Regions from separate parts of the Proteiniphilum sp. UBA5463 genome, predicted to be linked through region 3. Evidence: riboswitches for the same ligand, from Rfam matches in the RefSeq annotation. Region 3 holds a riboswitch; each other region holds the start of a gene.
What was found. Region 3 has a riboswitch for cobalamin ahead of B3B27_RS11750 (TonB-dependent receptor). Riboswitches for the same ligand answer to the same signal wherever they lie in the genome.

Region 1 (15,809 bases), on a different contig from region 3:
AGCCGGACATAACAGAGAAGACTAAAGAGGAACCTATTATTTATTAAGGCTGTACATTAGTCTCAAGCATACCAAAGCTATGTTTGAGAATGAGATGCCATAAAGGTATTACAGAAAAGCTAATATTTCAACCATAAGATAATTTTTATGCTTAAATACACAGACTATGATATCGTTTTTCAGGAAATTCCCGATGAGGTGACGTTAGCCGTCAACCTGTCGGGTTGTCCACACCGCTGCAAGGGGTGTCACAGTCCCCACCTGCAGCAAGACATAGGTGAAGAACTGAACGAAGAGGCCATTTCGCGGCTGCTGCAGCTCTATGAGCATTCAATCACCTGCATCTGTTTTATGGGGGGCGATGCTCATGCCGAAGAAGTATGCCGGCTGGCATACTATATCCGGATGAATTGGGGAGAATGGCTCAAAACGGCCTGGTATTCAGGAAACAGCAACCTGCATCCTATGGCTGCCGGTCGTTTTGATTATGTGAAAACAGGCCCCTATCTGGAAGCGCTGGGAGGGTTAAGCAAAAAAACGACCAATCAGAGGTTGTATCGAATCAGTAAAGAGGATATTATCGATATTACCTTCCGCATGCAGTCATAGCCCTACTCTGTGCAAACATAAACACAAACCTGTTATTTATAAATTATTTATATTTTCTACTTTTTTTTTTAATTTCAAAGACATTTCAGGTTGTTGACGTGTTTATTTGTTTTCTTACATAAAAAAAGAAATATTGGAAATTTTTCTATATCTTTGTCGCGAAACAACGGTTTCACTTATTTGTGATTATCACCGAATGAGTGATTAAAAGGGAATCAGGTGCAAATCCTGAACAGGCCCGCTGCTGTGAACTCCATATATGTGCTGAACAAACATCTCTATGACCACTGTTCCGAAAGACCGGAATGGGAAGGCGTTCAGACACAGGAGTAAGTCAGAAGACCTGCCGGCGTTTCAAAAAAGTTAAACGGCTTTCGGGGAAAAAGGCTTGCAAACGACACGACTTTCAGATCATACTTTTCTTCTGGTTTTTTTGTTAAACGTGCTTTCGTTGATGCATTTATTTCGCCGGATAAAATTCGGTAAATGTACTCATTTATAAAAATAGCGCTTTTTTGTTTTCTTGCTGCCTTATTGGTGATTCATAGCCCTATCTATGCTCAGTATAATACTGACAGCCTGCAACAACTGCCTGAAATTATTGTGACCGCTAAGTCCTCTCGCGAAATCATTCCTGCACAAAAGCTTTCGGGAGAGGAACTGAAAGGATTAAGCAGCCTGTCTGTTGCCGATGCCATCCGCTATTTTTCGGGTGTACAGATAAAAGACTATGGCGGCATCGGTGGATTAAAGACAGTAGATATACGTAGTATGGGTACAAACCATATGGGCGTATTTTACGATGGCATTCAGCTCGGGAATGCACAAAACGGACAGATAGATCTCGGAAAATTCTCACTTGATAATATTGAATCGATCACACTTTATAATGGACAGAAAAGTGAGATTTTTCAATCCGCCAAAGATTTCGGCTCATCAGGAAGCATCTATCTCCGTACACGCTACCCGCGCTTTAAAAAAGGAAAACAGTACAATCTGAGAGGAATTTTACGTACCGGATCGTTCGGGCTTTTGAACCCATCGTTATTATGGGAACAAAAAATTGCATCGGCGCTCGCCGGCTATTTCAATGCGGAGTGGGTGCATGCAAACGGTAAATACGAGTACCGGTACAAGCGTGTTCACCCTGTCACAAAAGAAGCAGTTTACGATACCACAGCTATACGGCAAAACGGTGATGTTGATGCATGGCGACTGGAAACAGGACTGCATGGTTTTGTTCCGGGAGGTAACTGGAACCTGAAAACTTATTTCTACACTTCTGAAAGAGGTATACCCGGTGCTATTGTCAATAACGTATGGAAACGCTCTCAAAGGCAATGGGACCGTAATTTCTTCACTCAGGGGACTTTCCAAAAATCGGTATCATCGAAATATGATATACTGATAAATGGAAAATACGCTAATGACCATATGCGTTACCTGAATCCCGATACCACTCTGATATATATCGACAACACCTTCACTCAGCAGGAGGCATATCTCTCTCTGGTAAACAAATATAAACCTCTGAAGAACTGGGATATTTCACTGGCTGCCGATTTACAATGGAACGGTCTACGCTCCGAGCTCGATGGTTTTGTGCAGCCTTCGCGTTGCACTTACCTGGTTGCTGCTGCTACTGCTGTTGATCTTGGAAAGGTGAAGATGCAGGGAAGCATTTTAGGCACATTTATCAGTGGCCATACAGAAACAGAAACCTCAGCACCGGACAACGGCCCAAACATACAGCGGTTTACCCCTGCCTTGTTTGTCTCATACAAACCTTACTTTCTGCATGACTTGAATCTCAGGGCTTTCTATAAACATATATTCCGGATGCCTACATTCAACGATCTCTTTTATACAGATATCGGGGACATTTTCCTCGAACCTGAAGATACCCGTCAATACAATATTGGCGTACAGTATACCAAAAGCTACACATACGGTATTATCCGGCATTGGGATATTCAGGCCGATGGCTATTTCAACCTGGTTACCAACAAGATTATCGCGGTACCTAAAGGAAATGGAATGTACCGCTGGATGATGATGAATGTGGGGAATGTGGAGATAAAAGGGTTAGATATTGCTGTTTCAACGGTTTCAATGCTCAATAAAGAATGGCTCCTGAACATAAAGCTTAACTATACCTGGCAGCAGGCACAGGATCTTACACGCCGGACAAACAAGGAGCTGGAAAAGATTACTTATGGCGGACAAATTGCTTACATCCCGTGGCATAGCGGTTCTGTGGTTGCTACTCTTAGTCATCGCCTGTGGCATCTGAACTACAGTTTTATCTATGTAGGCGAGCGTTACCGTTCCTCAGCCAATATACGTGAGAATTATGAACAACCCTGGTACACGAGCGACTTATCGCTGGCCCGCTCATTCACCCGGAAACAATTCAACGGAAAACTCTCTTTAGAAGTGAATAATATGTTCAGTCAGGATTATGAGGTGGTTCTGAACTACCCAATGCCAAAAAGAAACTATAGAATTACACTGACAGTGGAAATATGAAGAAACAGATTATCATACTATCACTTTTGGTTTTTGCGATGCTTGTTGCTTCTTGCCGAAAAGATGTGGAGCTGCTGCTCTCTGAGGCTGTCGTTACCGATCCCGGGGCCTCAGGAGCCGGCCGGTTTGCCGGCTTTTACCTGTTGAATGAGGGAAATATGGGGAGTAACAAAGCAACGCTAGATTATTACGACTTTGTTTCCGGAAGCTACAATCGTAATATCTACGCCGTACAGAATCCATCCGTTCCAAAAGAGCTGGGTGATGTTGGTAATGACATTAAGCTTTATGGTAACCGCTTGTACGCTGTCATTAACGCATCCAATAAAATTGAGGTGATGGATGCACATACGGCAAAAAGAATCGGGCAGGCGGATATTCCCAACTGCAGGTACATTGCCTTCTACGAAAGGTATGCTTACGTTACATCTTATGCAGGCCCTATCGAGATAGATCCCGAATATAAACAAAGAGGCTATGTGGCTAGGGTTGATACAGCGACGCTGCAAGTTGAAGAAAGATGTGTTGTAGGATATCAGCCTGATGGAATTGCCATTTCTCACGGTAAGATTTATGTAGCAAATTCCGGCGGTTACAAGGGAGCAGGAAAAAGTGCAAACTATGAGAGAACCGTTTCTGTGATAGATATTGCGACATTTAAAGAAGAAAAACGTATTGATGTGAGCTGCAATCTTCACCTGATCAAAGCAGATAAAAGAGGTAACCTGTGGGTCACCTCACGTGGTGATCATCGGGGCAATTCTTCCAGGTTGTTTTTTATCGACCGGCAAAAGCAGATAGTAAGCGATTCTGTTTTACTTTCTGTCAATAATTTTCAGATAGATGGTGATTCACTGTATCTTTTTGGTATTGAAGAGAGAGCAGCATCAAATGTGAATAAGTTCAATTTCACCATCATTAATACAACTACCCGTGAAGTTATAAATACGCATTTCATTACAGACGGTACTGAGAGGCAATTTGAGACTCCCTACGGTATAATGGTACATCCCGAAACAAAAGATATCTACATAACTGATGCGGGAGATTATATTAATCCGGGATTTCTGTATTGTTTCAACCGGAAAGGGAAAAAGCGATGGAGCATACAAACGGGAGATATTCCCGCGCATTTTGCTTTACTCCCCAAGAGAAGATAAACAAAATCGAACTAATTGCTCCATCCTTATAGATATTAGGAATGGCAAAGGTTTATATGCAATAATAAAAAAATCAAATTATTCTTATGACAAAACAAAGGCAGCTTTTTCAATTTTTCTTTCTCCTTTTCTTTATTCTTCTGCCAGTGGGTTGCAGCAGTGAAGGAGATGTGACTGATGAGGGAGAAGGCCCCGGAATAAAACACTCTCCCTATCTCACCCGCGTGTTTGAGTATATGCCTGCTCCGGGCCAGTTTGTGAACAAACTGCCGGAATATAAGGAAGGCGATACATTCGAAACAATGGCGAAAAAAGCCGAAGAAAAAATCGCCGGTGACAGAGGTGGGCTGATATCGCTGGGCGGGTTTGGCGGTTATGTAGTAGTGGGGTTTGATCATACCATTGAAAATGTGCCTGGTAAAGCCGATTTTGCAGTACTGGGAAATGCTTACGCCGGCAATAGTGAACCGGGTATTGTGATGGTATCTGCCGACATCAACAAAAACGGGAAACCCGATGACCCATGGTACGAACTTGCCGGAAGCGAACATGACAATGAGAAAACCATACACAATTATGAAATCACTTACTACAGGCCCGATGAAAATAAAACTCCTGTCCCTCACCCATCGCTCTTTTACGTGACTGATGCAGCCTATATCAAATGGACCGCTAACGTAAATGGCGAGGGTTATGTTTATAAGACTACCTTTCACCAGCAAAGTTATTACCCGCAATGGATAGACAGTGATAAAATGCAGTTTATCGGGACAAGGCTTCCCGACAACAACACTGTTGATAACGATACTTACACCTTGCACTCTTACGACTGGGGTTATGCCGACAATATGCCTAACAACAGCTCAGGAGCTCAGTTCGATATAGACTGGGCTGTAGATACAAACCGTAAGAAAGTACATCTTGACGGAATAGATTTTGTTAAAATATATACGGGTGTGAACCAATTTAATGGACGCATTGGAGAGTCTTCCACCGAAGTAAGTGGAGTAATTGATCTGCACCTGCTCCAACAACAGTAGATTTTAATATGCCAAACAATTGTAATGCCTGTTCAACTAAGTAATCATTACAGGAAATACAGTATATTTTTATATGTCAAATAATCAAATAACTGAACTTTCGCATGTGTTAATGCGATGGGTGTATAGCTAAACATACAATGTAGAACTATTAAGCTCTAAGAGCAACACATGCTAAAGTTGAACCAATTAATTGTATCAAAATGAAAAAAAACCTGTTTTATTTAATTTCTCTTTTCTCTCTTCTGATGGTTTCATGCGAGAATGATGATGTAACCGTTACAAAAGTTGTTGATCTGGAAAACAAGCTAACTGGAGTCGAAACCGAGTGGACCGGAGACAAGTCGGGAACCGAAATTCCCGGCGATTATGGTCCCATATGGAAAAACCAGTTCAGCGGTGCGGATAATCTTTTCGTTTTTGACAACTATTTTTCCGATTCTTCCTGGAGTGGATTCATGTACACTAATAAAAGTGATGTCACAACTGCAAGTTATGCTAACAATAGTGCCATCACCGGAAAAGCATATACAGGAAAAGTTTACCTTACGGCAAACAGTACAGATTATAATCCTGCTGTAATTTCTTTCAAAGGAGGCACTTCCTGCAGGGTTAAGGGAATGTATGTTACCAACAGTACCTACGCCTATTTCTCCATGAAAAATGGGGACCAATTTGCTAAAAAATTCGGGGAAGGCGACTGGTTTAAACTCAAGATCAAGGGAAAAGATAAAGCGGGGAATGACACGCAGGCAGTGGAGTTTTACCTGGCCGATTTCCGTAACGGCAAGTCAGAACTGCTTAATCAATGGAAATGGGTTGATCTCATGGGGCTTGGAGAAGTGAAAAGTGTTCATTTTGAACTCTCCTCCACCGATAACGGAGACTGGGGAATGAATACTCCTTCTTATTTTTGTATTGATGATATTACAGCGGTTATAAGTGAATAAAAAAATGCAGTCGCTAGGCTGCATTCTCTCTACTTTTTTATTATTTTTAGAAAAAGGTGCTCCAAGTGATTGGAGCGCCTTTTATTTATACTTCCAATCTGAGCTCGCGGTTCCGATCCTCTTCCTGGTATCGGTTATGATCCTCGTTCTGCTCGCAGTTCCGATTCCTGTCAAAACCAAATACTATATTATTAATACCCGTGCTTTTGTTGATTAACGCTTCGAAAACCAGGCTTAAACCAGATACTATATTTTTTAATCCAGTTTAAGCACTGCAAGAAACGCTTTCTGCGGCACCTCCACGTTCCCTACTTGCTTCATGCGCTTTTTCCCTTCTTTCTGCTTTTCCAGCAATTTTCGCTTCCTCGAGATATCACCACCATAACATTTGGCTGTCACATCTTTACGTACGGCTTTCACTGTCTCACGGGCAATAATCTTTGCCCCGATAGCTGCCTGAATGGCAATATCAAACTGCTGCCGTGGAATCAGCTCCTTCAGTTTCTCACACATACGCCGTCCAAAGGACTGAGCATTGTCGGAGTGTGTAAGCGTTGAGAGCGCATCCACCGGTTCACCATTGAGAAGTATGTCAAGCTTAACCAGTTTCGATGGGCGATAGTCATGCATATGGTAATCAAAAGATGCATATCCTTTAGAAATACTCTTCAGTTTATCATAAAAGTCGATTACAATCTCACCCAATGGCAAATCGTAAATTATCTCCACCCGGTCGCCTGAAATATAGTCCTGTTTTACCAGAATACCTCTTTTCCCCAGACAGAGCGTCATAATAGGGCCAATATAAGTAGTATTGGTTATCACCGAGGCACGAATAAAAGGCTCCTCGATATGATCGATAAGTGTGGGGTCAGGCAAGCCGCTTGGATTGTGTACTTCCTTCATCACCCCTTTCTTGTCATAGACACGGTATGAAACGTTCGGTACCGTTGTAATCACATCCATGTTAAATTCCCGGTCGAGTCGTTCCTGTATAATTTCCATATGTAGCAATCCCAGGAAACCACATCTGAAACCGAATCCCAGGGCGACCGACGACTCTGGCTGGAAAGTGAGCGAAGCATCGTTCAGCTGCAGCTTTTCGAGTGAAGAGCGCAGGTTCTCAAAATCTTCGGTATCAATAGGATAGACTCCCGCAAAAACCATCGGCTTCACCTCTTCAAACCCTTCTATAGCTTTTGCCGCAGGTCGTTTTACGTGAGTGATGGTATCACCCACCTTTACCTCTTTCGATGTTTTTATGCCTGAAATGATATAACCTACATTGCCACAGCGCACCTCTTCTTTAGGGACCATGCTGAGCCTTAGTATTCCCACCTCGTCGGCATCATACTCTTTTCCAGTATTAATAAATTTCACCGAATCGCCCTTCTTGATACTTCCATTTACAACCTTGTAATAGGCAATAATTCCTCGGAACGAATTAAATACCGAGTCGAAGATCAATGCCTGTAGCGGTGCCTCAGGATCTCCCTGTGGTGCCGGAACGCGCTCAATAATAGCTTTAAGGATATTATCAATGCCAACGCCGGTTTTACCGCTTGCGCGAATTATATCTTCACGTGGAATACCAAGAAGTTGAATTATCTGATCTTCCACCTCTTCAGGCATGGCGCTCTCCAGATCAATTTTATTTAAAACAGGAATAATCTCCAGATCGTGTTCTATGGCCATATATACATTCGAGATGGTCTGTGCCTGTATTCCCTGTGCAGCGTCAACCACCAGCAAAGCCCCTTCACAGGCAGCAATGGAACGCGACACCTCGTACGAGAAATCCACATGTCCCGGAGTATCAATCAGGTTGAGCGAATAGGATTCCCCTTCGTGTACGTAATCCATCTGTATGGCGTGGCTTTTAATGGTAATACCCCGTTCGCGCTCGAGGTCCATGCTGTCTAATACCTGCGCCTGCAGGTCTTTTCCTTCAACAGTTTTGGTATACTCAAGCAAACGGTCTGCCAACGTGCTTTTGCCGTGGTCGATGTGTGCAATAATGCAAAAATTACGTATATTCTTCATCTATTTTTTTTAGATCCATCACCAACAGGCACCCTCCTTATTCTGATTTTCATGTCAGATAATGAAAGGTGCCACGATGGATATTTTATTTATTAATCAATCTTAAAATTCCGCGTTTTTCGGTGTACGCGGGAACGGGATCACATCGCGAATATTGGTCATTCCGGTTACGAATAGCATCAACCGTTCAAAACCAAGGCCGAAGCCGGAATGCGGGGCTGTACCAAACTTGCGGGTTTCCAGATACCACCAGATTGGTTCAGTATTCATACCGGTCTCATTCACACGGCTCATAAGCTTATCGTAATCGGTCTCGCGTTCCGATCCTCCTATAATCTCTCCAATTTTCGGGAAGAGCACATCCATGGCGCGAACTGTTTTTCCATCATCGTTCTGTTTCATGTAGAACGATTTTATCTCCCTCGGGTAGTCGGTCAGGATAACCGGCCGTTTGAAATGCTTCTCTACCAGATAACGCTCATGCTCGGACTGAAGATCAGCCCCCCAAAAAACCGGATATTGGAATTTTTGTCCTGACTCTTCCAGTATCTTTACTCCCTCAGTATATTTGAGCCTTACAAAATCATTTTCCAGAACAAATTTCAGCCGGCTTGTCAATTCTTTGTCATACATCTTTGTCAGAAACTCTATATCCTCCATACAGTTATCCAGAGCATACCGGATAAGGTATTTCAGAAAATCTTCTGCCAGATCCATATTATCATCGATATTGTAAAAGGCTACTTCCGGCTCAATCATCCAGAACTCAGCCAGGTGACGCGGTGTATTTGAGTTTTCGGCACGAAAGGTGGGGCCAAAGGTGTATATTGCACCCAATGCCATAGCACCCAGCTCACCCTCTAATTGTCCGGAAACGGTAAGGTTGGTCTGACGGCCAAAAAAATCCTGAGTGAAGTCCACTTTCCCCTCTTCATCGCGTGGCGGATTATTTATATCCAGTGTAGAAACCTCGAACATTGAACCTGCACCTTCAGCATCTGATGCGGTAATGATGGGTGTGTGGAAATAATAGAAACCGTTGTCGTTGAAATATTTATGTATGGCGTACGACATATGGTGACGCATCCTGAAAATGGCACCGAAAGTATTCGTACGAGGGCGCAGATGAGCTATTTCACGCAGGAATTCCAAGGTGTGCCCTTTTTTCTGCAGTGGATAGGCTACAGGATCTGCAGAACCATAAATTTCAATTTCCTCAACCTGAATTTCCACCGACTGCCCCTGTCCCCGCGACTCCACTAACTTTCCGTTTATATTGAGGCATGCACCGGTAGTTATAGGCTTAAGAAACTCTTCACCAAAATCGGCTATATTAATGACTAACTGTATGTTATTAATTGTCGAGCCGTCGTTAAGAGCAATAAATCCAACGTTTTTGTTTCCTCTGCGGGTACGCACCCACCCTTTTACGTTTACTTCTTCACCGAAGTTTTTAAGCCGTAAGGCTTCCGAAATCTTTGTTCGCTTTAGTTGTTTCATAATCAACACAATATCTCTATCCAAGAGACTGTTCTGTTTGCATATTTATAATTTATCCACATTTTTATGCGGATGCAGGATTATTATCATTCTTTCGGTGATCAGATTTTTCTGATTCCGTTTTTGTTTTTGCAAATCATTCTTTCCAGGCGCATTCAAAGGCAACTATTTTTACCCACTGCATTCCCGGGAAGGTGCAAAGAAACTGTTTTGTTAATCAAATGCCCCCATACGAAGCATGTTAACCTCTTGTTCTGTCAGGTAACGCCATTTACCGCGCGACAATTTTTTCTTGGTCAGTCCGGCAAAATATACCCTATCGAGTTTCATCACCCTATAACCTAATTTTTCGAAAATGCGTCGCACGACACGGTTTTTCCCAGAGTGTATTTCAATTCCCACCTGTGATAAATCCTCTTCTGTCACGTAACTGATTGCATCGGCATGGATCTCTCCGTCTTCCAGCTCAATGCCATCCGCTATCATCTGCATATGCTCCATAGCTACGGGCTTATCGAGCCATACCTGATAGATCTTCCGTTTTTCATATTTAGGATGTGTTAATTTAGATGCAAGGTCTCCATCGTTGGTCAGCAGTAACACACCTGTTGTAGCCCTGTCTAGCCGGCCCACCGGATAAATACGTTCTGAGCAGGCGCTTTTCACAAGCTCCATAACCGTCTTACGGTTTTCAGGATCATCGGTTGTAGTTACAAACCCTTTCGGTTTATTCAAAAGCACGTATACCTTGCTTTCAAGTTGTACCGGCTGATTGTGGAACACCACCTCATCGGCACGTGTAATCTTGGTACCCAGTTCCGTAACCACCTGACCGTTCACTTTCACTACTCCGGCCTGAATAAACTCATCTGCCTCTCTTCGTGAGCAAACTCCGGCATTGGCTAAATACTTGTTCAAACGGATAGGTGCGTTGGGGTCGGCATTCTCTTTATATTTAATCTGTTTGAACGGTTTTTTCTTTTTGAGCTTTTTTGCTCCCGGTCTCACCGGTTGTTGCTGATATGCACCCTGGCCTTGATTTCCCCTGTTGCGATTGGGGTAGTTTCCCCCTGCTCCTCTCTGCTGCGACTGTATGCGTTCACCTACTCTCGGGCGGCGTTTTCTCACTCCTCCATCAGTATTTCCCTGTTGGGGATTTCCATAATTCTGATTGTAGGGCCTCTCTGAGGTGGTATAACCCTCCTGTGTTCTTCGCTCATTGTTGTAATTTCTGTTTGGAGAAGCGTGTCTCTCATTGCTCGCGCTGTGATAACTTCGTTTCGGACGCGATTCTTCGTTGTTTGTTGTCATGTTACTCTTATTACTTTTTTGTTTTACTGATGAAACCTCACGGTTTTTTTAATTTTCCTAAAACACTGCCGGCCTTCATATAAAAACTACCGGAATTGGACTTTCATACAATAATTATTTACTTTTCAAATTTTAAATTCCCGTATAATTTTGTGGCGTTATTTCCATTAGTTCTTCCTTTATCCGGCTACTAACATTAAGTGATTCAATAAACTGCGCGATGCTTTCGCGCGTAATGTGCACATTGGTTCTGGTAAGGGCCTTCAATGCCTCATAGGGTTTCGGGTATCCTTCACGTCGTAATATTGTTTGAATTCCTTCGGCAACCACTGCCCAGTTATTATCAAGGTCTCTGTCGATTGCCTCTCTGTTTAATAACAATTTATTCAGCCCTTTTGTTGTACTTTTAATGGCAATTAACCCATGCGCAAGAGGTACACCTGTATTACGGATAACAGTAGAATCGGTAAGATCCCTCTGTAATCGTGAAACTGGGAGTTTGGCTGCCAGATGTTCAAGTAGAGCATTGGCAATACCCAGGTTCCCTTCGGCGTTTTCAAAATCTATTGGATTTACCTTGTGTGGCATGGCTGATGATCCCACCTCACCCTCCTTTATTTTCTGTTTAAAATATTCCATTGAGATATATTGCCACATATCACGGTTAAAATCGATAAGGATTGTGTGGATCCTTTTCAATGCATCGAAAGATGCCGCGAAAGCATCGTAATTAGATATCTGGGTGGTATATTCTTCTCTATGCAGGCTCAGCTTCTGCTGAAGGAATTTTTCCGCAAATCTCTTCCAGTCTATTTCCGGATATGCCACTTTGTGGGCATTAAAATTACCTGTGGCCCCTCCGAATTTTGCTTTTGCAGGAATCTTTTTCAGAGCCTCCAGCTGGTTAGACAGACGATAAGAGAATACCTTTATCTCTTTTCCCAAGCGTGTAGGCGATGCCGGCTGCCCGTGTGTGCGTGCCAGCATCGGTATCTCCTTCCACTCATCAGCAAGAGCATTCATCTGCGATATAAGCGACTCCATGGCGGGGATGGTAGTCGTTTGCAATGCATCCTGCCACATCATTGGTGTTGCAGTATTATTAATATCCTGCGATGTTAATCCGAAATGGATAAACTCTTTGTGTTCCGACAAACCCAACACATCAAACTTTTCCTTCAGGAAATATTCAACTGCTTTTACATCGTGGTTGGTAATCTTTTCAATATCCTTGATCTTTGATGCATCCTCTTCGCTGAAATTTTCATACAAATCTCTTAAATCAGCAAACACACAGCTATCCACCTTGTCAAGTGGAGAGATCCCCAATTCACAAAGTGCAATAAAATACTCCACTTCTACCTTCACACGATATCTTATAAGTGAATATTCAGAGAAAAAAGCTCCAAGCTCTTTGGTTTTATCCCAGTATCTGCCGTCTATTGGCGAAATGGCTGTCAGTTGGTTTAAGTTCATTTTTTGTGCGTGATGCGGATTATTATCGGTTTTACGAATGGCGGGAAATCACTTTTCTGCTCATTCACCATTGCTTCATTGATTTTGTGCTTCTTCTAAAAAAGATAGCCCTTTACATTTACGGTACAAAAATACGGATAATTATAGAGTCTTAAAAATTTTGATAAAAATATTTGCAAAAAATTTTGTTGCAAAATAAAAACAGCCTATCTTTGCATCACTTTTTCAGAAAGCAACCTCCGGGCGCGGACAAAAGCAAAAAAGTAATCGGGCGTTTAGCTCAGCTGGTTCAGAGCATCTGCCTTACAAGCAGAGGGTCGGCGGTTCGAATCCGTCAACGCCCACTTGATAATCAGGAACTTAAGATAAAATCTAAAGTTCCTGATTTTTTATTTGCCCACAATTTGCCCACAGAAGGTTTTAGTTGAGGTAAAGACACATCTTTCTTATTTTACTTGCGGGCTTTCCTGTTTTCCGGTCGAAAAAGACAAAGCTGTTGTCAACGTGGTTTCCACAAACAATAAAATGATCGCTTATGCCCAAAAGATAGGAAAACAACAAGTTATCATCGGTTTCAAGCGATACATATTCAACATCCGCTATGTTCTGAATGTACAGTTTTTTTCAGGGTAATTTTTCGTTACATCTATTTTTATCAGTTGGGTTGTATTGTTTATTGGAACAACCGGTTTGCGATGTCAATAAAAGACACATCAAGCAAAACCGTTGAACATCAGTTGTAAAGTTTTTCATATTTGTGTTATTTTGAATTATGTTTATCTCTTTCAGCGACTTAAAATCGTAAATTCCAAATCCCAAATCATTTCTTCCTCCCCACCACCATCAACGGCAAAAACAAAAATATCCCGATGATCGACATGGCCAGCCCGCCGATTGTGCCAGCGGCCAGCGGAAACCAGAACGCTTCCCTGGTTGTGCCCACCATAAACGGAATAAACCCCAGCATCGTGGAAACCACCGTAAGGAAAATCGGAATAATTTTGGAGTTCCACGCCTTGATGTAGGCTTTCAGCGATGAAAGTCCCGGACGTTCGCGACGAATCCGGTTAAAGTCATTCAGAATGTAAATACTCGCATTCACGGTAATGCCCGAGAGCAGGATAAACGACGCGAAGCCGCCCTGGTCAAAGTTCAGTTTGAACCAGTAAAACGTAAGAAACACCCCGATAAAGGAAACAGGAATCACAAAAATAACCGCCAGTGGCTGCTTGATGCTGTTGAACAATACCGATGTGGTGAAGAAGATGATCACGATCAGCAAGCCAATCAGCCAATACTGCCTGTTGTCTTTCTTACCCCAACCCCATCCGCTCTCTTCTTTCTCTGCGGTATATCCCATCGGCAGGATTTTGTTGAGCGCTTCCACTTCGCGGTCGAGCACGCGCCCGGCCTGCGTGTTGGCGCCGATGTAATCGAACTGCACCGCCAAACGATACTGCTGGTTTTCCTTGCCCACTTCCTGCGGAGCCTGTCCTTTGGAAATATCCGCCAGTTCGTCCAACCGATACATCCGGTTGCCCAGGTTATGGGCGATGTATTGCAGCGCCCAGATATCGTAATCCCTGCTCTGGCGGCTTGCCAGTTTGATATCCTCCCTTTCGCCGTCTATGACCAAGGAGCCTGCCCACACGTCTTTGGCAAAAACGGGTTGCAGCGAGGCAAACAGTTCACCCGGCATAAAGCCTTCGGAAGCCAGCCGCTGCTTGTTCAAATCGAAAGAGAACTCGCGGTAGTCATCCTTGTACCACGAGAAATTGGAATTAATCAGCACCTCCTTGATACGACGATAGTTCAACAGACGGTTCTTGAGTGTATCCGCCCATGACGTTAATTCGTCGTAGTTGTAGCCGTATAGTTTCACGCGGTAACTTCCGGCAAATTCGGTAACATCGTTGCTGAAACCTTGATCTTGCAAACCGTAAACGCCCCAACTTCCGCCACCCAATTCCAAGGCTTTGGTAATGACACTGCTTTTAAGTTGGTACGGAAAACCGCTCCGTTCCGATTCCCTGTTGAAAAATACCCGGATGGATGCCCTGCGTGCGTTGGGTATATCGGTCTGAAACTGACGTATTTCGGGGAACCCGCTCAGGTATCGTTCCATCTTTTCGATAAGGGCGTTCATCTGCGGCAATGTGGTTCCGTTGGGCATCGAAGCGGTGATGGTAAGCACCACCTCTTCGCTTCGTGTGAAGTAACTTCCTTGATACACTTTTTCCGAAAACAGGCGCAACGTACCACCCAGGGCTTTGTTTACAACCGGTTTTACTTTCTCCTTGTAGGTGGAATTGTCGAAAATCCTGTTGTACCGTTCCGCGAATCTGGTTTTCTTTTCGATTTTGTCGGGAAGCAGAAATACCGGTAATCCAAAAATCAACACAATCGCCGTGAACGGAATCCATTTGTATTTTGAAAGGATGCGGATCATCCAGCTGTAAAAACGGTTGAAGTGTACCGTCAGACAGCGCGGACGGATGGGCAGGCGGCGGAGAAGCCCCCGTCTTTTCATCGGTTCGCGTTTTTTCAGATTGATCTTTTCCACCATTGCCGGCACAAAAAAGAGCGCTACCAAAAGTGATACGCAGAGGTTGATCATCACCACTGCGGCAAAATCCTGCAAGTTGAGACGTATCTTCTCGTCCAGGAAAAAGATGATGCCCAACGCACCCACCGTGGTCATCGTTGCCGCCAGTATGGGCATAAAGGCGTTCCGGTTACCTCGGTGCATCAGGTGGTCGGTCATAATAATGGTATTGTCGATAATCAGGCTGAGTGAAATAGTAATTCCCACCAGCGAGTAGAGCTGAATCTCCAACCCGAAGAAGTAATAAAAAATAACGGCAACGGCGAGGTTGATTGCCAGCGTAACGGCAATAAGAAACAGGTAGCGCACGTTTCGGGTTATGAGCAGCACGAAAAGCAGCAGTATAAGTACCGTAAGCCCGCTGCGCAGGTAAATTTTTCCCAGTTCGGCACGGATGTATTCCGTGGCGTCGTAACTGTAGTGGATTTCGTAACCCGGAGGTAAGGCAAGGCGGATTTCGTCAATGGCTTCGTGAACCTGTTTGCTTAACCGTAACTGATTGGCAGTTTCTTCCGCCGTGAGCGACAGGTAAATGGAATTCAAACCGTTGATGCGGTAATGGCTGTTGGGCGCTTGTTCGGTGTGC
Region 2 (2,613 bases), on a different contig from region 3:
GATGGCTATCCCCAGCGATTCGGCTGCTTCCACTAATCCATTTACGCCGATTGTAAGGTATTGGCGTCCGAGGTTGATGTATCCAGCGTCGAACAATGGCAGCATCCCTTTTTGTTGGAACATCTTCAGGTTTTCATTATAGGCGATCTGCACCTTGTGTGTCAAATCCACCACCTCTTCAAGGAAAGTACCATAGGGTTGTCCCGTACGTTTTGCAAACTGAACACAGCGGTTAAGGTTGATGGTGAGCACGCTTTTGGAACCGGTGGATACTCCACCCGCACCTAAGGTGTAGCTGAACCCGTTGTCCTGAATCTCGTTGCGCAGGCGGCAGCAGCTCGATAACGAGTCGGCATTGTCGCTCATATAGGTAAAGAAAGAGTGTCCTTCAGCATACATTTCGGCGGTAAAATCGGCATATTCTGTATCAATCACATCCTCTTCCCGCGAGAGCAATGCCATCGTTTCCACCGGAAAAGTAAGTACGGTTTTGGTGCGTTCCTTGTTAAACCATTTCATAAAGCGTTTCTGCAACCAACTGAGCGATTCCCATACGGGGCGTGAGCCATCGGGGAACCGGAACTCGCCGAACAGGCTTTCGAAGTAGTACCTGTCGTAATAGGAAATGTTCCAGAAGACAGCCTGGAAATTGCGTGCTCCTGTGGGCTGGTTGATGGAGTAGACTATCTGTTCGAAACAGTCGGTAATTACCTTGTCGAGTGTACGCCTTCGTCTTGACAGATCTACTACCTCTGTGGTATGTAAAAAATAGTTGTCGCCATACTCTTTCCGGATAAAATAATCAAGGTACATCAGAAACTCAGGAGTGGCGCAGGCACCACTAAGCATGCTCGATACAATGAATACCATATTGATGAATCCGCCGCAGAACGATTTCAGGTTGGTGGGTGGGGTGGAGTTGCCCCCGACAGACAGGGTGCCGTTCAGCAGCCAGGGATACATGGTAATGCTGGCGCAGTAGTTGGCCAGGCTGGTTTCGTCGTTTTTATAAATGAAATGTTCTTTCAGCATGCCGATGTATTTGTCGGCAAGCTCCTTCCCGTACATCTCCTTCATCCTGTCTGTTATCATCTTCCTATTCAGGTCAATGAAGTTCTTTTTGGGTAGCTCGCCGATGAGTGTGGCAATGTTTTTCTTCTCTACATTGGCATTGGAATCGAACTTGCTTCCCGTGGCAGCATTCTGAGCGTTGCAATAGCTCATCAGGAAGTTCATCTTGCTCTGGATCTCACGTGTTTCGGTATGTTTCTGCCGGTAGAGCATGTATGATTTTGCAACAGCAAAGTATCTTTCCCGCATCAATGCTGTCTCCACCTGGTTCTGGATCTCTTCCACAGTCATTCCGTCAGAAATATGAAGGTGGGCAAGGAGAGTAGTGAAGTCCTCTTCTGTAGCAAACGAACCTACCGACAAAAATGCTTTCGCAATGGCATTTTCAATTTTTTTGAGGGAAAATAGCACCCGTTTCCCGTCGCGTTTCACAATCTGAATTTCATTGTTACCCATTTTTTTAGACCGTTAAATAGTTAGATAAATAGATTGTAAGACTTTTTGATTATTGAATTTTAAAATGTTGGGAGTGGGGCAGTCCTTCAGTCTATTAGTCTGAAAACCTCATGTCCAATAGTCTAAAACAATATGGATATTATGTGTATATCAATATTTCGACTGTCTTTTTACCCGAAAGAGATCAAAAAGTGTATAACGCACCTGGCAGGTCTTCTGACTTACTCCCGTGTCTGAACGCCTTCCCGTTCCTGCTTATCGGAACAGTGGCTATGAAGATGTTTGTTCAGCACATAAAAGGAGCTTACAGCAGCGGGAACTGTTGCTGATTTTCACAGCATTCCCTTTTCATTTTATTTATAAAAGACGACTATAAATAAAAACCAGATGTTGTCACAAAGGTAGATTTACTTTTTTGAAAAAACAATAATGTTTTCCTAAAAAGTTATCAACAGTTATGATTTGAAATCCTATACATTTGATTATTAATTTATTATATATTTTAGCAGGAAATTTGCATTGATTAATAAGATTAAAAGTTGTTCGTTTTGGTGAATAATAAAAATTCAGTGGAGGATAAATAAGCCAAAGATAATTGCCTGCACGGGTTACTTTTTTAAAACGGATTACAGAAACATCAAGATCAATATCAATATCTGCGCCGAGATCACCCAGAGGAACATGGTCAGCGGGTAAACGGTAGAATAAGCCACTGCCGGGGGATCGTTTCCCGCTATGGAGTTGGAGTAAGCCAATGCCGGAGGATCGGTCATGCTTCCCGACAACAATCCCGTCAAGGTAAAATAATCCAAGTGGAGCATTTTTCTGGCCACGCATTCTGTGAGCAGTAGCGGAACCGTCGTGACGACGATCCGGTGTGAGATCAGCACCTTGTCCAATTCTTTCCAGTCCAGCTCCGTTGTTTCTCCCAGAAACGCCGTGACGGCTTCGGCCGCTGCTCCGGCGGTGATCAGTACAAATGTCACACCTAGGGAGATACCGAAGATCCTGATCTTTCCTAATGCCACTCCCGCAGATATCGTCAACGCGTATAGCAGGACGGTATGGGCAATACCATCCTCGAAA
Region 3 (12,015 bases):
CGGCCATCGCCTTGCGTGTCCGGTATATTGCCTTGTTGGCTACCCACGTACTGAAAAACTCATCTCCCTGCATGACGGCAACCACTTTTTTTAACGGAGGAACAACGGTGATATTTTCGGCCATTGATTGTTTGGCAGCCTGTAAGTAAGTATCCAGGTCGTTGCCGCAATAAAATCCTGTGTGTACAAGTTCTCCTTGTTCATTGTAGGCCATTACCACCTGGATATATACATCCGGCAAGCGGTTCATAAATTCGTTCTCGGCTTTATTGAAACAATGCCTCAGGGGCGTCACCAGCGAACCCAGGTTATTCTCAATACCGTAGCAGGCCGCCGCCATATGCGAGGCACAAATGGTGTCCTTACCGCCCAGTCCGATGAAATAGTTCTTGTTGTGGTTGGCAAATCCCAATACTTCGTGCGGTACCACATGCCCTACATTGATGATCATATCCCAGGGTTCTTCCATCACATACCGGTTTATGGAGATAGGAATATCCCAATCGGCACAGCCTCCGGTGATTTTTTCCACGTAGTTCCCCGGCACGATGCCCAACCGTTTGCCGTCGCGGAGCCAATCGTGTTTCAGTATTTTGTTTTCGGGGATATTCCCGAACATCCATCGGTTTTGCTCGACGGTATGGGGAACATGCTGTCCCAATGTGGGAATTACATATACATCAGCCATCGGTTCAAAAAAATGATACAATATTTCGGTCATCCAACCGGCCCCGCTGTGGGCACGCGTAATATCCGGAGGAAGTAATAAAACCCGTTTCGGATTTTTGCAAACACGGATTAAACATTCGTTTGCACTTTTTACAACAAGAGCTTCCATCTCCTTCCTGCCAATCTCTTTTTTCCTTTCAAAAAACCAAGCCATAATCAATTTTGTTTAGTGAATCACATAATTAAAACACTCCGCTAAAATTAGCTAATTTCCTACCACGCCATGACTCAAACATACTTGGCTTTGACCGCACTATTTAACGCAAATAAATTGCTTCGCTTGTGTTTAAGCGCATAGATATTTGAAGTAGCAAGGCGAAATTACTAAATGATCGGAAAAGAAACAAAGGCATATCACGCATTTCTACTTTCAAAAAACGGCCCAATGGATGGATTGATGAAATATAATGAGAAATAGGCTTGTCTTACGTATCCTTCCTCTCCCAATTTTGAGGGTGTATACGCAGCCCGGGAAACCACGAAAGCGATATTTCGAATAACCCGAAGAGGGCCGTCGAATATACCAAGTCGCCCAACACCGTGTTTTTAAAGAACGGGATTCCCGCCGCATAGCAGGCTGAAAGACCGGCTGCGGTTTTGGGATACATTGTTGTGGAAAACCACACGCCGAAGTTGGAGACCAAAAAGAAGATGATGGACGCGCCCAAAGCAGAGAACAGCAAGCGGGGAACACGCACTTTGCGCAGCGTGAATGTACCCATCAGCACGATAAGGGCAAAAGCGCCGTAGGTGAACAGAGAGCCGGAGTAGAACCAGACAAACCGGTCGAAATATTGCGCGTAAACCACATTGTTCAGGATTAAATCGCTTATCCACATGGCCGCGATAGGCACTAAATACGCCCACCCTTTGCGGGTGTAATACGTCGCCCCGAAAAGAGCCATGCCGCCAATGGGCGCGAAGTTGGCGGGGTGGGGGATCAGGCGGCTGAATGCCGCAAGGAGAATTATCACCGTTATGACGGAAAAACGAAGGGTTAATTTTTTGTTGTTCATATTATTTGTGAGTTTTGGCTGTTGGTGTAGGCAATCAGCCATCGGCTTTGCGCGAACCTATTGAGCCGTTGGTTTAAATTAGTTGTTTGACGAATACTTGTTTTTCAATATCCCGGTTTGTGAAAAAACCGCTTACCAATGTGAGATATTCGGGGAGCACACCGTTGCAGCTCCACTTCATTTTAATAACTACGGTTTCACATATCGCCCGGCTTTCAGGTCTTCGAAAGTGGGATTGTACGCATTATCGTGAACGGTATTGCCGTTCCATTTCTTTTCGGTGATAGATCCTGATTCTACCGCTTTTTTCAGTCCGGAAAAGTCGGTCAGAAACTTACAAAACTTGATCTCTAATTTTTCCACCGAAGTGAGCGCTGCGAGAAAACTTAAATCGGTTAGTTTCTCATTTTGCCAACCCGACCAGGATCCGCCAACTTCTAAATTCCCCACCGATGTAAGTTTAGGCAGATAAACGGCCTCTAAAAATTTTCCAAACAGACTTAGTTTGCCTATGACTTTTTCCAAATTTGGGAACGACATAGAAGCCAACTCGTTGGATGAAATGGATATCTCACCAGCCTCCAGTAGGTTCTCTCCCGAAACAGCGGTTACATTACTATACGAGGATAAGCTGTTGCTTATTTTCTTAAGAGATGCAGGCAATACTATTTCTGTAATTCCCGGTGCATTTTGTACTCGGAAATTTTCACACTCTTCCAACCCTGTTATCAGGGGAAGTTGCGTTATGGAAGGATCGGATGCAAAATTAAGTTCGAGTGTTTTTTGAATCAGCTTAGGCAGTTTAATTTTGGTAACATCTGCAAGAGATCCGACAAACTCCACCGATCCGTTTATGGTAACCCCCGATAAATCTATTTCACCCTTATGCGGTATTTTATAAATCCGTATATTTCCAATCAATTTTAAATGCGATAATAACGGGTCGATAGAAGTGATTTTGGGGCATTCCGAAATTCCCATATATTGGTTAACTTCCTCAAGCATGGTTGTTGAAATGTTCTCAAGGTTCGGACAATTACTGATAGTTATCCTGTCATTAACCGATTTTAAAAGGGCGATTTTTAAGTCCTTTAACTCTTCGCACCTTTCCACATTTATTTTATTGGCCGTTTTCATCAATCCCATATTTAAGAGGGACACCATTTTTAGATTGGCAATATTGACGTCTCCGGCGTTTTCCAATTTTTCCAAATCAATCGTTTCTAAATTCAACAGATTTTTTATATCTAATTTTTTACAACTCTGCAGGTTTGGAAAGGATATCTCTTTAATCGTTGACACGTCCACTTCCGACCATCCCTCTTTTCCGGAGAAAGACATTTGCCCGGCCCTTTCTAATCTAGGGGCGGAAAATTCTGCCAGTTGGGTAGATTTAACCGTTATGTTTCCAGCTGAAGTAAGAGCATCAAACGAAATTTTGGAGATGTTGTTGGAACGAGAGATAAAATCTTCAAACAGATATTGCAGGTTGGGCAAAACAATCTCTTTAAGTTGCTTTGGCTCGCCGTTGACCATAATTCCGCCTACCGATCTCAAATTTTGCAGCGGTTTCAAGTCTCCTTTAAAGGTGGGGTTCACAATCAATTTGTATTTTATCTCGTTCAGCAGATTCAGAGCATCGATATTGGATATGGAGTCCGTCCCTTTTTCAGCGCCGATAATTAGATTACCGTTTATGATATTGATTTTTTTCTTTGCAAACACATCCACCTCCTCATCGGTTTGTAAAAAGACGTTATCGCCCAAAACCACATCCTCTTTCAATATTTTTACCTTATAGTCGCGTTTCGTTCCGTTATACGATGTTACCGTTAGTCTTTGTTCGCCGCTCCACTCTTTTATCGTCTCGGGTTTGGGATCAATCGTCGCTAACTCGCTGAGCATATATTTTGCCGTAAGTTTGTCCATCTCTAAATTCTTCGGCATTGATACCTCTATGACATTGTCTGTGATTTTTCCCTCATATACCATTTTGTCCGCACTCTGCAGTGAAAATTCCAAAAAGTAGTTATCCAACCCTTCGAAAGGCTCTTTGGTACATCCGGAAAAAAGCAAAGTGCCTATAATGACAGCCCCAAAACTCTGTTTTATTGTTTTCATCTTTTTATTCTGTTTTTTATTGTTTTACGTAGTGTCCGGCCTGTAAATCTTGAAAAGTCGGATTATAGCCGTTATTGGCAATACTGAAATTCCTGTTCCAAATCTCTTTTGTTATTGAGCCGTTGGTGATTGCTTTTTTTAAGAATGAGTAATCATTAAAATTACTGATATTTTTAAGTGTCAGAAATTCAATTTTTTCAAGAGAAGATAGCCCATTCAGATGGGTCAACTTCTCGTTTTTATCTTTCCAGTCACTTATTGATAGGGTATTTATCTCTTGCAGCATCGGACATTCGATTGTTTTCAAAGAGAACATTTGAACGCAATTGAGTTTATTTAACTTAGTTAGCTTTGCAAAAGATATGCTTTCCCAATGTTTACTATTTCTATCCTCTCTAATCCATAATTCTTTGGCTTCTTTTAGGTCGGGAGCCGAAAAACTTTTCAGATTCATACTGTTTTTGATAAATATTGAACCCGATTCCAATCCCGTTAAAACCCAATCTTGAGGCTCTGACAGGATTAGGTTACTGATTTCAATTTTTTGTTCTACCTCTTTTAAACCGGATATCCGGATCGGTTTTTTACGAGGAGCATTCGTGTCCCCTCCAACGTATAACTCTTTCATTACCTCCGGCACAATAATCTCTTCCAAGTTGTTGCACTGATCCAACAGAACTTGTTCCACGCCCGTTTTGCTGACATCCACAACTCCTTCGCAAAGCACGAAAGTCATTGAGAGTTCAGAGAGATTAGTCAGGTTTCTAAAAATCGGTGATATGTCTTTTAGTGATGGGAGGTTGTTAGTAATCAATTTACCGTCAATACTGTTGATGTTAGCCATATCTTCAACAGAAGTTATTGGTATGGAACGGAGTTCCAAATTTCCCTTTACTGTTTTTAAGTTTTTGAGAGATATATTTTTAAGATTATTATTGTTGACGATAAACAGGTCACCCGTTTCTGTTAATGAGGGAAAGAGGGCTGAAGTGATTTTTGAATTATTGATGTTCAGGTTGCCTCCTACCCGGGTTAAATTATTCAACTTTAACCCAACCAGCTCGGGCCCTTTAATGATTAAATCTCCGCGAATTTCCTTCAATTTCGAGAGGTCCAAGGTTGTGAGCGATGGCACTTCCTGCAAAATAATGGAGTTGAGTGTCTCTTCCAGCTCTCTTAGTTTTAAAATGCCGAGGGAGCTGCCGCTTATCTTTATATCTCCTCCTCGCTTAAGTATCGGCAACTGTAAATCCGTGAGCTTGTTGGAGGAGATGAACAGCTTACTGTCTACTGTCTCCAGCATGGGTAGAACTATTTGTTTTACACTGTGGCTGTTCACAAAGAGGTCCTGTCCAACCTTTTTTAAATTCTTTAACGTGATATCCGAAAGATACTTATTCGCATTAACGATAATAGACCCGGTCTCCTCAAGGTTTCTCAGCCCCGAGAGGTCTTTTCCTTTGTATGTGGAATTGATAATCAGCTTATATCCTACCTTTGTCACGTACGTTAACGCGTCTATATTACTGATGGAGTCCGTTCCCGTTTCATTTCCAATAATCAGATCACCCTCTACGGCTGTGATGTTTTTTTCGGCGAATGCTTTCACGTCGCCGTCGGTTGCCAATAAAACGGTTCCCTCCGCTTGCCCGAGTTGCCTCTTGATATGAATCACATAGATTCGTTTCACGCCGTTGTATGAAAAGACGTTGAACACCTGCTCATCGTTCCAGTTGGTTATTTTTTCGGGTTCGGGAAGGATAGTGGCATTTTCACTGAGAGTGTATGCGACTTTGGCGTTGTTCAGATCGGTCTCCACCGGCAGTGATATGATTATCTCACTGTTTTTCACCGCCCCTTTATACTCTTTCCCTCCGGTTGTTAAAGAGAAGGATAGCAAACGGTTATCCTCACCGTTAAAAGGGCTTTCGGTAGCACATGATAGGAGCATGACCGCAAAAAAACCCGCAAGTAATCCAATATATGTTTTTTTCATCTTCTGTTTTGTTTAAATTATTCTACTTGTATATCCACAAACTTGAATACCTCGGTGGAATTTTCACCCAACCAGCCGGCTTTCACGTTCAGCCCTGTTTGTACTTTAATAAAATCGATATATTCGAGATGAATCTTCTTTCCCTCGAAGGTAATGGCGTTGCTTATTTTAAAGTGGTTCGAGTTTGCCGCCGCCCCGTAGTTGATGTCGTCCGTAAGGCGGTCGATGGGACTGAAATTATCTGCATATCCCCAATCGAACTCCTTGTTAACCCAATAAGTGCCTTGCCCCGATTCATCTTCCGTTCTCGCTTCTAGTCGGGTTCCCCGCAGCGTATATGTATTCTCCTTTACCCAGTTGGGGTAATAGAACGGTTGTTGGTGAAATCCCAACCAATCCACTTCACCTTTTCCTCCCAGATTGTCTATCCACAAGGTGTTGGATTTTGGAATGGCAGGACGAAAGTAAGTCGCCTCGTAATCTTGGATTGTTCCCGGTTTGCCGGTCTCGCTCCCTTTCAGCTCATACCAGTTGTCGTCGGGCAAACCGTTTCCGTTCTCATCCTGCATCACCCACACGATACCCGGCTCGGAACTTCCTTTAAAGGAGTTTCCCATAATAGCGAAATCATATCCCGCTGCAGTCGTGGTGCTGAGGTTGGATTGGCTCCTATTTTTGATGCTGTGGTCGAATCCAACCACAATATATCCTCCGAATCCCCCTAAGGAGACATACGCCTTCTGCGCTAAACGACCTTCCGCGTATTGGCAGGCCTCCTCCATGGTGTTTGCGGTGTACCCCTCGTTCACGAACTGTCCCGGTGCCGGAAGAAATTCATAAACCTTTGTGGAGTAGGGTGAACTTCCCGGTTGGGCGGCCCGGAAATGTTGCTCCGGATTTACCGTGTTCACAACGATGGAGGCTTCGCCTTTTTTTCCGCCCTTTGTGGCGACCACTTTTATATTTGTTTTCCCAAGCGCCGAAGGCTTATAGACATATTTGTCAGAAGTTTGTGTTGGGTCTTCTTTCCCATTCACAAACCACTTGAATGTGACATTTTTGGTGCTCGACATATCAGGAATGAGCCGAATGGCTCTTCCCAACGATGCCGACTGTTCGGGATAAGCGAACGATAGGCTTAACGGCACCTCTTTAACCACCAATATCTGTATGAGGTATTCATCATCACCGTCATCATTCTCAGCTTTGAGAATGATGAAAAAGTTTCCCTCTTGTTGTGAGCTGAAGGCATATTCATCAGCCGTGGAAACCTCTTCCCCATCTATCTCCCAGCTTAACTTCAAGCCCTCTTTGTTGGCAATCTCCGGCTTGAAAACGTACTCTTCGCCTGTTTCCAAGATAAACCCGTCACCCGTTTCGTCCAAAGAAATGATGGGTGGAATCAAATCAGTAACTTCAACTTTCACCTCTATTTGCGCTGTCCCGTGTTCGGTGACGGTTTTAAATTTAAGGTAATACTCTCCCGTCTCTCTCTCTTTAAACAGGATATTTTTTTCTGTTCCTATTATTTTGCCATTAAGAGACCACGAATAAACCGTTCTCTCATCAACATTCTCCACTTTGGGCTCAATAAGCACGCTGCGGTTCGGTTTAACGGTAAACGTTGTTTTCTCCATTTCAATTGTTGGCGGAACAACGGTCTCTATATCGTGACATGACGTGAATGCCGCTATCAATACCGTAACCCCGATTAAAAAATAACTTCGTCTTTTCATGTTTTACATAAATTAATGATTATTAAATCTTTGTTCTATTCGAATAAAAAGGCAAAATGCCCGGGAATGTCTCCGGTATCCACTTTCCATTTCAACTTGCCGAATTTGTTGTAGCACAAAAGGGTTCCCGGCGTGACATAATCAATGGCATCGGTCACATAGATGTCTTTGGTAACGGGATTCACCTTCACTCCGTAGGGAATGACAATATCCTTGTCTGTGCCGTCTTTAATAAAGTTTCTCGACACTATTTCCTTGGTTTTTATATTCAATATACCGTAGGTAATGGTGTTTTTTTGAGTGTTGTGGCTCCACTCCACGGCATAGATGTAAGCCGAGTCTCCCACTATATCCAAGTTGCTGACCGCCATCTCGATGGTTTGAGTCACCTCCTCTCTGTCTAAGTCGATCACAAACAGCTTTGACGGTTCATTGTAGTAATCGCCCCTGCTGCTTACTATCAACTCATGGTAAGGGGTTTTTCGCAGGCGGTGCAAGTTGATGCCCACATCTATCTTTTTCTCTTCTTTAAATGTCTCCAAATCGATAACCGATACCGTGCGGTCGTAATTGGGAAACATATACCCTCCCGAGTTGGCAACGTATATCTTGTTGTTTGCGATTACTAACTCTTCGGGCTGGTAGCCTACATTTACCGTACGTAGCACCTCAAGTGTTGCGGTATCTATTTCGGCGACATAGCCCACGCGGGCGTTTTGGTCGAATTTTACCGGAGCCACGTAGGACGAGGCATACGCTTTTCCGTTGTGGAATTTAATATAGCGCACATTGGGTATTTCGATTTTACCGATATGTTTGGCGGTTTTGGCCTCCATCACTTCAATGTAATTGGATACATTGATGACCGCATACAGCTTGCTTCCATAAATTTGGATGTCGTTTCCCACATCCCCTAATTCTTTAACAATAAAGGGATTTGCCTCGGCATATATATTTCTGTGGTATATACCCGTTGCGAAGTCGAAATAATCGAGGCTAGCTTTGTTACTACCCATGTTTCCCTCGTTTAAGAGGTAAAAACCCTTTAAATTTCCCGTATTCTCTTCACCTAGGCTTGTTTGGGTTTGTGAAGAGTGGAGGATCTCATACTCTTCCCTGCATCCAAGAAGAATCAGCATGAGACTGATAAGTATGAATTTTTTTCTAGCCATATCCGCTTATATCATAAAAGTTACAGTTAGACGATAATTTCTTCCCGGCATCGGGTAATTGAGCACCACATCGTAGTGTTGATTCAACAGGTTGTTAATATCCAAAGCAGCCCGTAAACCTATTCTGCGGCAAACGGCGGAAAAATCTTTCCTGATACTTATATCACTTGTGTACCACGGTTGCATGTGGCTGTTTACATCGTTGTACTTGGCATTGTATCTCTCTCCGGTGTATATAAAACTGTAATTCACTCCCCAGTTTTTGTAGTCAGCCGAAAAGATGATTGAACCGCTATGGCGCGGGATATACACAATTTGGTGTTTATAGTTTTTCGCTTTTTCATCGGTTATGTCCAACGCCTGTTGATAAGTGTAATTCAGTCTCAAGGAGGCAAACAGCTCATTGATGGGTTCCACAGTCGTGTTTGTGTTTATCTCCATCCCTTTTATTTGCACTTTCCCTAAATTCAGCATCATCCAACGAAACATGTTACCTGCGGGAACAGCCACAATTTTATCGTCTATCTCATTATAATACACATCGGTTTGCAGATAGATCGTTTTAAAAACGGACTCTTTAGGCGATACGGTATAATTGAGACCAATGTTATATTGGGTGGCGTACTCGGGATTTAATACCGAATTTCCGATAAAGGTGTAATACAAGTCGTTAAAAGTGGGTATCCTGAATATTTTTTTATAGAAGCTTTGCAGGTATAATTGGTGCTGCTTGAATGGCTTAATGGAGAGGATAACCGCCGGAGTGTAGATGTCCTTTTTGGGAGCGGCTTTGTTCATCTTCACCTTCTCGCGGACAAATGTTCCGAGCAGGCTTGCCTGGAGGGTGAGCCTATCAAAAGAGAACTCTCCCGCGGCGGCGGTTAAGATTGTGTGACGCGTGGGGTTGGCGAAATTAACCAAGTTTGCCTTCATCTTATTCAATTGATAGTCGGCGGAGAGATTGAAGCGCAGCCATCTGGCAATTACGAACTTGTTGGCCGAGGAGATATAAAAATCGTGCTGCAGGTATTTATTGTCCACATATAACGGGCTTGTCCACTCGTTGTCAATATAACGCGTATAGTCGTTGGCATATTTCGCGTTTAATTTTAGACTGTATATGTTGTTGAACTTTTTCCTGAATTTGCTTTGAATGAAAAAGTTTTCATCGTGCAAGCGTTGCCCGTGTTCAAAAACATTCTTCACGATAGGACCGGGCAACCCTCTGTGCGATTTGTAAAAATAGCCGTGCAGATCCCATTCGCCATCGTTCAATGCTTTGTAAAGGGAGCTCTCTAATCGGCAGGCTTTGATGTCACCGTTTTTTCGGATGGCTACGGTATCGTATGCCACTGTCTTGTCTTCAAACACTCTTTTGTAACGAAAAGGATACTTCCCGTGTGAATAAATCCATTCGGCATTAAAGTTAAAGGCATAATCGGCAGGCAGTTTTTGTTCTATCAAGAGCGAGGGGTTGACAAGTCCGAACGACCCTGTTTTGAACGTGAAACGCGCATGGGTTCTCTTTCCCCTATCGAATGTGGGGCGTTTGGTCTGTAAATAGATCGTTCCCGCCGACCCGAAGTCTTTGGCAGGTTGAAAAATATCGCTCTTTTGTCCATTATACAAAGTGACTTGTTCTATATTATCCAATGAGAATTTACCCAAGTCTATTTGTCCGTTTTGTGCGTTCCCCAACTGAATCCCATCATAGAAAACGCCCATGTGGTTCGTACCCATACTGCGGATATTCACGGTTTTTAATCCCCCCAATCCTCCATAGTCTTTGATCTGCACGCCGGAAAAGTAGCGGATGGCATCGGCCACGGAAAAACTGCTTAGCTTTTTCAACTCCTTGCCCGATAGTTTTTGGCCGGGTATCACCTCTTTGGGAGCATCAGCCGTAACCACCACTTCGGGTAAGTGATGCAAACTGTCGAGTTTATTTTGAGCGAACGTTTTCCCTGCCGCAACCTGAAAACAGATTGCAGCAAAAAGAGTGGTTTTATTACATATATTCATCTTACCGAAAATTTAGCTTTCGGAAAGTGAGGTTTGGAAGTAGAGTTAACACACAATTGAAGTGTTCTTGTAAACAGAGTGACCCAAATAAAGAAAAACGGCTGTAACGCATGTTTGTTCTTCAAGCTCCAATCCCCGAAAGCTATTAAACGTCAATGAATTTGGCAGGTCTTCTGACTTACTCCCGTGTCTGAACGCCTTCCCATCCCCAGGGGGACAGTGGCAATTGAGGTATTTGTTCGGCACGTAAGCGGAGCTTACAGCAGCGGGTCTGTTCAGGATTTTCACCTGATTCCCTTTTCATTGTTCACTTCGAAGCCGTGTGAAGTGAGCAATACCAAAATTCTATGCAAAGTTAAAATTATATTTTTACATACGAAAAGGTTTAAGGTAAGATTTCCAGAAAATATATGGCACCTTTTTGACAGTCTTTTTGATTATCATTAAAATATTTTATCAGGTATTTAATGATAACAGTCCGGTAAAATAGTGCCGAGAAGCCATGTAATCCATTAATTAGCAGCTAAATAGATCTATCCAAAACTCAGTAGTACTTTTTACTATTGCCGCCTGCCTGGCTAAGGCACGTATAACATGCAATAGTTCAAGGCAGAGGAAGAGGAAGAGGAAGAGGAAGATCCATAATACCTTAAAATCCCTCTATCACTCCCGTATAAAAACCCTTAAGACACCTGTTATCATTAAGAGCCAGAGAATATTTAAGGTTACAGGTGCCAGCCCCGTCAAGAATGCGGATCTTAACATTTCCACTCTGGAAACCGTTTCTGCTTGAACGATTACCTGTATATAGGATATTGTCTGCTTTTCCCTTCACACTCCACTCACCTTTAGATAAAGGTATAGTGAAAAGGGTGTCTTTCATTGTTTCGGGAAAGGACAGTTCTATAAAAAAATTACTTTCGGACGAGTCGCCATTTGAATACAAATAAAATATAAACGAACCGTCGGATCTGATTGATTTTGAATTTCTGATAGGAATTTTCTGATCACCCAGAGTGAAATAATTATTGTTGCTTATTCCCATCTCTTCACCCAATTGGTCGCATGCTGTTACAAGCACTAAAAGGGCAGTCAATAATGTGCAAACAATTTTTTTCATAATTTAATTGCTTTTTTGTTTGTATGATAATTGTTTTTCAGTTTGCTACGTAATATTTTGAACATTTAATATAAATCAAACTCACGGAAGTAGTTTATTACAG

Region 1: it holds a riboswitch for cobalamin, as region 3 does, so the genes downstream of both, B3B27_RS05070 (TonB-dependent receptor) here and B3B27_RS11750 (TonB-dependent receptor) in region 3, are expected to answer to the same signal.
Region 2: it holds a riboswitch for cobalamin, as region 3 does, so the genes downstream of both, nrdD (anaerobic ribonucleoside-triphosphate reductase) here and B3B27_RS11750 (TonB-dependent receptor) in region 3, are expected to answer to the same signal.

What each region holds. Positions count from the first base shown of each region.
Region 1 is NZ_DIQL01000028.1:9,826-25,634, reverse strand. Features, by position in the region: gene nrdD (anaerobic ribonucleoside-triphosphate reductase) at 1-47, shown strand, start outside; gene nrdG (anaerobic ribonucleoside-triphosphate reductase activating protein) at 148-609, shown strand; cobalamin riboswitch at 760-974, shown strand; gene B3B27_RS05070 (TonB-dependent receptor) at 1,096-3,138, shown strand; gene B3B27_RS05065 (YncE family protein) at 3,135-4,298, shown strand; gene B3B27_RS05060 (PKD domain-containing protein) at 4,385-5,338, shown strand; gene B3B27_RS05055 (DUF4465 domain-containing protein) at 5,542-6,288, shown strand; gene lepA (translation elongation factor 4) at 6,544-8,331, opposite strand; gene asnS (asparagine--tRNA ligase) at 8,434-9,831, opposite strand; gene B3B27_RS05040 (pseudouridine synthase) at 10,045-11,142, opposite strand; gene purB (adenylosuccinate lyase) at 11,275-12,618, opposite strand; tRNA gene B3B27_RS05030 (tRNA-Val) at 12,888-12,962, shown strand; gene B3B27_RS05025 (efflux RND transporter permease subunit) at 13,439-15,809, opposite strand, start outside.
Region 2 is NZ_DIQL01000028.1:26,191-28,803, forward strand. Features, by position in the region: gene nrdD (anaerobic ribonucleoside-triphosphate reductase) at 1-1,527, opposite strand, end outside; cobalamin riboswitch at 1,717-1,930, opposite strand; gene B3B27_RS05085 (hypothetical protein) at 2,154-2,613, opposite strand, start outside.
Region 3 is NZ_DIQL01000063.1:2,858-14,872, forward strand. Features, by position in the region: gene B3B27_RS11720 (lactate racemase domain-containing protein) at 1-883, opposite strand, end outside; gene B3B27_RS11725 (DUF6580 family putative transport protein) at 1,155-1,745, opposite strand; gene B3B27_RS11730 (hypothetical protein) at 1,935-3,866, opposite strand; gene B3B27_RS11735 (hypothetical protein) at 3,883-5,862, opposite strand; gene B3B27_RS11740 (PKD-like domain-containing protein) at 5,880-7,598, opposite strand; gene B3B27_RS11745 (YncE family protein) at 7,634-8,770, opposite strand; gene B3B27_RS11750 (TonB-dependent receptor) at 8,777-10,792, opposite strand; cobalamin riboswitch at 10,939-11,149, opposite strand; gene B3B27_RS11755 (hypothetical protein) at 11,442-11,912, opposite strand.